DNA from 2 places in the Streptomyces sp. NPDC048420 genome. Region 2 is predicted to be linked to the other one. Evidence: riboswitches for the same ligand, from Rfam matches in the RefSeq annotation. Region 2 holds a riboswitch; the other holds the start of a gene.

Region 1 (4,205 bases), on a different contig from region 2:
TTGAAGAACGAAGAACGACGCTGTTGTTACCCGGCGCGTGCTTCAGCCTGTCGCGAGACGGACCATGTCCGCCTGCGGCCCCTTCTGACCCTGCGAGATCTCGAACTCGACCCGCTGGCCCTCTTCAAGGGTGCGGTAACCGTCCATCTGGATCGCGCTGTAGTGGACGAATACATCCGCACCACCGTCGACCGCGATGAAGCCGTACCCCTTCTCCGCGTTGAACCACTTGACGGTGCCCTGAGCCATGCCTAACTCCCCTATTACTGGCCCTTGCACGGACCCGCACTTCGCGGATCCGGGTCAGACCTCACCCCCCACATGGTTGGGGGCGTGCGCCGGAACGCGTCGACCGCGGCTGAATGTATCTGTCCAACTGCCGTCTGCAACAGGTCAATCGGACGAGAATTCTGGACGGAAGGGGTCCGGAATGTAGCGAGAATTCGCCCGAATTCGGGGCAAGTCGGGCCCCATAAACGACGCATAAGGCACATAAGACGTGCACACTTTGGCTACTTCTCATCGCCCGAGAAGCGGGAACTCATATGCATGCGGCATGAAGAGAGCCGCAGCTTCCCCAACTGTACCGTGCTCAACCATAGAGAATTGCCCCCTCCGCTTCTCTCACGGAGGGGGCAATCGGATGAACACTCGGTAATTACTGTTACCGAAGGTAATGACCAGTCATACGGTCACCCGCCGGCGACCGCCGGGATGATCGAGACACCGGCCCCGTCGGGCGTCGCCGTCTCCAGCCCCTGCTCGAACCGCACATCGTCGTCGTTCACGTACACATTCACGAACCGCCGCAGCTTGCCCTGGTCGTCGAGAACGCGCGCGGCGATACCCGTGTGGTTCTTCTCCAGATCCGCGATGACCTCGGCGAGGGTCCCGCCCTCGGCCTGCACCTCGGCCTGGCCACCGGTGTAGGTGCGCAGGATGGTGGGGATACGGACGGAAACGCTCATGCGAGGCCAGCCTCTCGGAAAGAGTCCAGGTTGGGACGGATGGTGGCGGTGAGCCCGGTACCGGCCACCGCATCCAGGGTCTTGAGACCGTCGCCGGTGTTCAGCACCACCGTGGTCTTCGTCGGGTCGAGGATGCCGTTCTCGATCAGCTTGCGGGTCACCCCCACGGTCACGCCACCCGCGGTCTCCGCGAAGATCCCCTCGGTCCGCGCCAGCAGCTTGATCGCGTCGACGACCTGCTCGTCGTTGACGTCCTCCACCGCACCGCCGGTACGACGCGCGATGTCCAGGACGTACGGACCGTCCGCCGGGTTGCCGATGGCGAGGGACTTGGCGATGGTGTTCGGCTTCTGGGGCCGGACCACGTCATGGCCCGCCTTGTACGCCACCGACACCGGCGAGCACCCCTCCGCCTGCGCGCCGAAGATCTTGTACGGCCTGTCCTCCACGAGCCCGAGCTTGATCAGCTCCTGCAGACCCTTGTCGATCTTCGTGAGCTGCGAACCGGAGGCGATCGGGACCACGAGCTGGTCGGGCAGCTGCCAGCCGAGCTGCTCGCAGATCTCGTACGCCAGGGTCTTGGAGCCCTCCGCGTAGTACGGCCGCAGGTTGACGTTGACGAAGCCCCAGCCCTCGCCGGCCGGGTCGCCGATCAGCTCGGAGCAGAAGCGGTTCACGTCGTCGTAGTTGCCCTCGATGCCGACGAGCTCGCCGCCGTAGATCGCGGCCATGACGACCTTGCCCTGCTCCAGGTCGTGCGGGATGAACACGCAGGAGCGGAACCCGGCGCGAGCGGCCGCGGCACCCACGGCGCCGGCGAGGTTGCCGGTGGAGGAGCAGGAGAGGGTGGTGAAGTTGAAGGCGCGAGCGGCCTCGATGGCCTGCGCGACGACCCGGTCCTTGAAGGAGTGCGTCGGGTTGCCGGAGTCGTCCTTGATGTACAGGCCGCCGGTCACGCCGAGCTCACGGGCGAGGTTGTCGGCCTTGACGAGCTGGGTCCAGCCGGGGTTGATGTTCGGCTTGGTCGCCACGTCCGCGGGGACGGGCAGCAAAGGGGCGTAGCGCCAGATGTTCGCGGGTCCCGCCTCGATCTGCTTGCGGAGCTCCTCGGTTTCGTAGGCCGAGAAGTCGTACGCGATCTCGAGCGGGCCGAAACACTCCTCGCACGCGAAGACCGGGCCGAGCGGGACGCGGTGGCCGCATTCGCGGCAGCTCAGCGCCGCGGCGGGACCCAGGTCGACGGAGTTCGTGGTGCTTGCAACAGTCTGCACAGCCATGGAGGCGAGGCCCTTTCTCCTCATCTTCCTCACGACGCACTTCGCCGTGAGACGGATTTGGCACCTTCCCGAGTCGGGAGCCTCGCGGAGACGATCGTCATCGATCGCTACGAGAACCGACTGGAGGGTTGCCGGGGCTTCATCGGGCCGTATCCCTCTGCCCCTCTGGATGAGCGGTATGAAGTTGTTAACGGCGGCCACCCTGGACATGCGATGGTCATCCGCGTTGTTCAAGACTGTAACCGACGACAAGGACAGTTGAGGGAGTCGTCCGAACCGCGAGATGGATCACACGCTAAGGAGCCGCCCACTGTGCTGAACGAAGTCGAGCGCTGGCTGGCCACCCGTTCCTGGTCCGTGACCGATCGCCCGCTCCACAAGATCATGGCGGCGAAGCGGAGCACGGGCCGGACCGTCAGCGTCGTCCTGCCGGCCCTCAACGAGGAGGAGACGGTCGGTGACATAGTCGCCGTGATCCGTCATGACCTCATGATGCAGGTCCCGCTCGTCGACGAGATCGTCGTCGTCGACTCGGGATCCACCGACCGTACGTCCGAAGTGGCGGCCGCCGCAGGCGCCCGGGTCGTCCACCGCGACGACATCCTCCCGCGCATCCCGGCCGTGCCCGGCAAGGGCGAGGTCCTGTGGCGCTCCCTGCTCGCCACCACCGGGGACATCGTCTGCTTCATCGACGCCGACCTGAAGGAGTTCTCCTCGGACTTCGTCTCCGGCATCGTCGGCCCGCTGCTCACCGACCCCGGGGTCGACCTGGTCAAGGGCATGTACGACCGTCCCCTGGGCGGCGCCGCCGGCCAGGGCGGCCGGGTCACCGAGCTGATGGCGCGGCCCCTGCTGAACATGCACTGGCCGCAGCTGGCCGGTTTCGTGCAGCCGCTGGGCGGCGAGTACGCGGCCCGCCGCAGCCTGCTCGAACAGCTCCCGTTCCCCGTCGGCTACGGCATCGAGCTCGGCATGCTGGTCGACGCCCTGCACCTGGTGGGCCTGAACGCCCTCGCGCAGGTCGACGTCGGGGTCCGCAAGCACCGCCACCAGGACGGCCAGGCGCTGGGCCGGATGTCGGCGGCGATCTACCGCACGGCCCAGCTCAGGCTGGCCCGCGGCCACATGATCCGCCCGTCCCTGACCCAGTTCGAGCGGGGCGCGGACGGCTTCGAGCCGCGGACGTACTCGGTGGACACGGAGGAGCGGCCGCCGATGGTGGAGATCGCGGAGTACGTGAAGAGGAAAGCCGCGTAGGACTCCTGAACGCCTGACCGCGACCCGGACTCCTGAACACCTGACCGTGACCCACGGGAACGTTTGAGCGGTTGGGTGCCGGGCTAGATGTCGAGGCATGGTTTCCTCGCACAGCGCCCACGTGCTGGTCGCATCCAACCGCGGCCCGGTCTCTTACGAAGTGGGCGAGGACGGCTCGCTGAACGCCAAGCGCGGCGGCGGCGGGCTCGTCTCCGGTCTGTCGGCGATCGGACCGGACGCGGGCGCGCTGTGGGTGTGCTCGGCGCTGTCCGACGGTGACCGCGAGGCGGTCCGGCGGGGCGTCGGCGAGGACGGCGTGCGAATGCTCGCCATTCCGGCCGACGTGCACGCGGACGCGTACAACGGCATCGCGAACTCGGTGCTCTGGTTCGTCCACCACCTGCTCTACCAGACCCCGCTGGAGCCGGCCTTCGACGCGGAGTTCCGGCGGCAGTGGGCGTCGTACGAGACGTACAACCGCGCCTTCGCACAAGCGCTCGCGGAGGAGGCGGCCGAGGGGGCGGCGGTCCTGGTGCAGGACTACCACCTGTGCCTGGTGCCGGGGATGCTGCGCGAACTGCGCCCGGACCTCAGGATCGCCCACTTCTCGCACACGCCGTGGGCGCCGGTGGACTACTTCACGATGCTGCCCGACGACATCCGCACCCAGCTCCTGGAGGGCATGCTCGGCGCCGACCGGGTG
Region 2 (4,205 bases):
ACCCGCGCGGTGTACGTCCCCGCTCCGCCGACGGTCTGCGCGGCCCGTACCTCGTGCCGGAACCGGGCACGGAAGGTGCGGTCCCCGGCGTGCTCGGCCCGTACGACCTTCACGGCCAGCCGCAGCCCGCCCCGCGCCTCGGCGAGGTACACCTCGCCCATCCCGCCGGACCCGAGTCTGCCCAGGACCTCGTACGGCCCGATGGTCCGCGGGTCCGTCTCGCGCAGCTCCTGCACCCCGTGCTCCCCCTGCCTCCGTACGGCTGCCGAGAGCGAGCGTATACGCGGGGCGGACGCCCGTACCTCAGACGGCCGGGACGCAGCGGCCGTCCTCGGTGCGGTACGTCCACTTCGCACCGTCCGCGACCAGTTCCTGCACGGCCTTCACGAACCGCTCGACGTGCTCGTCCGGCGTGCCCGCGCCGAAGCTCACCCGGATCGCGTTCAGGGACTTCTCGCCGGGCGCCGCCTCGGGGGCGCCGCACTCGCCCTGGGACTGCGGTTCGCTGCCGAGGAGGGTGCGGACGAGGGGGTGGGCGCAGAAGAGGCCGTCGCGGACGCCGATGCCGTACTCGGCGGAGAGCGCGGCGGCGAAGTGGGAGCTGTTCCAGCCCTCGACGACGAAGGAGATCACGCCGACGCGGGGGGCGTCGTCGCCGAAGAGCGACAGGACGCGGACCTCGGGGACGGTGGCGAGACCCTGGCGGACCTTCTCGATCAGGTGCTGCTCGCGGGCCACCAGGCTGTCGAAGCCGGCCTCGTTGAGGGCCTTGCAGGCGGAGGCGATCGAGTAGGCGCCGATGACGTTGGGGGACCCGGCCTCGTGGCGGGCGGCGCTCTCGTGCCACTCCACGTCCACGCCCCCGTCCTCGCGCCGGGTGACCTTGCGGCTGGCGCCGCCGCCCGCGAGGTAGGGGTCGGCGGCCTTCAGCCAGTCGGCACGGCCGGCCAGGACGCCGGAGCCGAAGGGGGCGTAGAGCTTGTGGCCGGAGAAGGCGACCCAGTCGACGTCGAGGTCACGGACGCTCAAGGGGTGGTGCGGGGCCAGCTGGGCCGCGTCCAGGACGATCCGGGCGCCGTGCGCGTGGGCGGCGGCGGCCAGCTCGCGGACCGGCCACAACTCGCCGGTGACGTTGGAGGCGCCGGTGACGCAGACCAGGGCCGGACCCTGGGAGTCCCGGCTGGCGAGGGCCTTCTCCAGCGTCTCGACGGCCTGGCGCGGGCTGCGCGGGGCGTCGAGGTAGGTGACGCGGGCGTCCTGCCAGGGCAGCAGGCTCGCGTGGTGCTCGGTCTCGAAGACGAAGACCTGGCAGTCGGCGGGGAGGGCGGCGGCGAGGAGGTTGAGCGAGTCGGTGGTCGACCGGGTGAAGATCAGCTGGTCGTCGTCCCGGCAGTCGAGGAACTCGGTGACGGTCTTACGGGCGTTCTCGAACAGGTCGGTCGACAGCTGGGAGAGGTAGCCGGCCCCGCGGTGGACGCTGCCGTAGTAGGGCGCGTAGGCCGCCACGTCGTCCCAGACGCGCTGGAGGGCGGGGGCGCTGGCCGCGTAGTCGAGGGCCGCGTAGGTGACCTCGCCGCCGGTGACGAGCGGGACGGTGACATCTCGCCCCAGAACGGGCAGCTGGGCACAAATGGTCTGGGCGGAGGCAGCGGTGGAGACAGACATGGGGGACTCCCGTGAAAAAAGAAAGGTGAAGGTGAGATGGGTGCGCGGAGGCGGGGCTCGGCGGCCCTATCGCATTCGCTTGCTCACGGAAGACTCCCTCGAACGACCAGGACCCCTGGTTTCGAGAGGGGCCCGCGCTTGCCGTGAACCTCGCTGCTCACGGCCTGGTCTTCACCCGGGGCACCCCGCCACGGACGGAGGGTTGCCGGACAGTCGGCCGGGGCCTCATGACTGTCACTCATGACCTGGTACAGGAACGTACGTGACGTGATCGCGGTCCCGCAACTCGTGTCCGAACTGCGGGACCGCGACCGCCTGCTATGCGTTGCTCGCGGCCACCCAGCGCTCCAGCGTCCGCTTCGCCGACCCGGAGTCGATCGACTCCGCGGCCTTGTCCATCCCGGCCCGCAGCTGCTCGGCCAGGGTCCCGACGCCCGGGTCCAACGCCACCAGCGCGGCCGCCGAGTTCAGGAGTACGGCGTCCCGCACGGGGCCCGTCTCGCCGTTCAGCAGGCGCAGTGCCACGTCGGCGTTGTAGGCGGGGTCAGCGCCCCGCAGCGCCTCCACGGGGACCAGCTCGATGCCGACGTCCCGTGGGTCGAAGCTCTCCTCGGTGACCTTGCCGTCCCGCACGACCCACACCCGGGACGTGGACGTCGTGGTCAGTTCGTCGAAACCGTCGTCGCCGCGGAAGACGAGGGAGGAGTTGCCCCGCTCGGCCAGGACACCGGCGATGAGCGGTGCCAGACGGGGGTCGGCGACTCCCACGGCCTGTGCCTTCACCTTCGCCGGGTTGGTCAGCGGACCGAGTGCGTTGAAGGTGGTCCGGATGCCCAACTGCCCTCGCGCGGCGGCCACATGACGCAGCGCCGGATGGAACTTGATCGCGAAGCAGAAGGTGATCCCGGCCTCCTCGGCCACCTCGGCCACCCGCTTCGGGGTCAGCTCCAGGTTGACGCCGAGCTTCTCCAGGACGTCCGAGGCGCCGGACGCGGAGGAGGCGGCCCGGTTGCCGTGCTTGACGACCTTCGCGCCGGTGCCGGCGATGACGATCGAGGACATCGTGGAGATGTTCACCGTCTTCGCGCCGTCGCCGCCGGTGCCGACGATGTCGACGGTCCGCCCCGGCACCTCGATCACGTTCGCGTGCTCGTACATAGTCCGTACGAGCCCGGTGATCTCCTCGACGGTCTCGCCCTTGGCCCGCAGCGCCACCGCGAACCCGGCGATCTGCGCGTCCGTCGCCTCACCGCGCATGATCAGGTCCATCGCCCACGCGGTGTCGTCGGCGGACAGGTCACGGCCGTCCAGCAGGCCGTTGAGCAGGGCGGGCCAGGAACGGCCCGCCGCGGTGTCGCCTCCAGCGGGGGTCACAGCGCTCATACGGCCGCTCCAGGTGTCGTAGCAGAGTGTGCTCACACCCTATCCAGCCCAGGCCACGGCAAAGGGCCCCGTCCGGTGTTCGGACGGAACCCTCCCGCCTCCGGCGCACGCGCCACATCAGACCCGAGCCCACACAGCCACCCCCGCCTCGACTACACCAGCACAGCGACAGACCCCACCCGGGCGCCGGACCGCCCTTCCACGACGCAGACGGCCGTGACACCGGACCCTGTCCAGCCTCCCCCACCGCACGGCAACAGCCCCCGACCTGCACTCCGCACGCACCCCTCCCCGCCTCGGGTACGGCCACGACACCCGACCCGCACCGTGACCGCGTACCGCACGACAAGCGTCCCCGGCCCGCATGCAGCACCTGCCCTTTCAGCCGCCGCACCCAGCCCCGCACAGCCTCCCCCACCGCACCCCTCCACCGTGGCCACGCACAGCACGGCAAGACGACCCCGGCCCGCATGCCCACACCCCGCCACCTCAAGTCCAGCCACCACACCCGCCCCCACAGCCTCCTTCGCTGCTCGGCGCAAGGCGAAGGGCCCGTCCGGTGTGTCGGACGGGCCCTTCTACCGCGCGTGGCGAGCGCAGCGATCAGTGGTGGCCGTGGCCGCTCGTGATCTCCCTGTACTCCTCGACGGTCGGCTTGGCGATCTGGGCTTCCTCGCCGTAGTACGCCTCGCTCAGCTTGGCGCGCAGCTTCTCGGAGCCCTTCACCTTGCGCTCGACGCCGTTCTCGTCGACCGTGGCGCCGATCGCGGCCGGCGCGTACTGCTCGTGCGCCGTGAGCGTGTGCAGTTGCTCCTGGCTGAGCGGCTCGTGCACCTCGATGAACTCACCGTGCGGCAGGCGCTTGATGATGCCGGACTCGCGGCCGTGCAGCACCTTGTCCTTGTCGCGGCGCTGGAGGCCGAGGCAGATCCGCTTGGTGGCGACGAACGCCAGGACCGGGGCGACGAAGAACGCGACCCGCACGAACCAGGTGATGGCGTTGATCGACAGGTGGAAGTGGGTGGCCCAGAGGTCGTTTCCACCACCGATCAGCAGCACCATGTACCAGGTGATCCACGCGACGCCGAAGGCGGTACGCGTCGGCGCGTTGCGCGGGCGGTCCAGGATGTGGTGCTCGCGCTTGTCGCCGGTGACCC

The links. A riboswitch is a leader RNA that binds a small molecule or an ion and turns the genes downstream of it on or off. The one in region 2 is predicted to bind S-adenosylmethionine.
Region 1: another riboswitch for S-adenosylmethionine. It lies ahead of thrC (threonine synthase); the one in region 2 lies ahead of AB0D34_RS16185 (aminotransferase class V-fold PLP-dependent enzyme).

The regions. Positions count from the first base shown of each region.
Region 1 is NZ_JBEZKG010000012.1:213,481-217,685, forward strand. It holds gene AB0D34_RS23970 (cold-shock protein) at 43-249, opposite strand; gene AB0D34_RS23975 (MoaD/ThiS family protein) at 693-968, opposite strand; gene thrC (threonine synthase) at 965-2,245, opposite strand; SAM riboswitch class I at 2,263-2,421, opposite strand; gene AB0D34_RS23985 (glucosyl-3-phosphoglycerate synthase) at 2,558-3,502, shown strand; gene AB0D34_RS23990 (trehalose-6-phosphate synthase) at 3,600-4,205, shown strand, end outside.
Region 2 is NZ_JBEZKG010000008.1:163,201-167,405, reverse strand. It holds gene AB0D34_RS16190 (serine/threonine-protein kinase) at 1-236, opposite strand, end outside; gene AB0D34_RS16185 (aminotransferase class V-fold PLP-dependent enzyme) at 304-1,665, opposite strand; SAM riboswitch class IV at 1,795-1,911, opposite strand; gene trpD (anthranilate phosphoribosyltransferase) at 1,984-3,048, opposite strand; gene AB0D34_RS16175 (cytochrome bc complex cytochrome b subunit) at 3,652-4,205, opposite strand, start outside.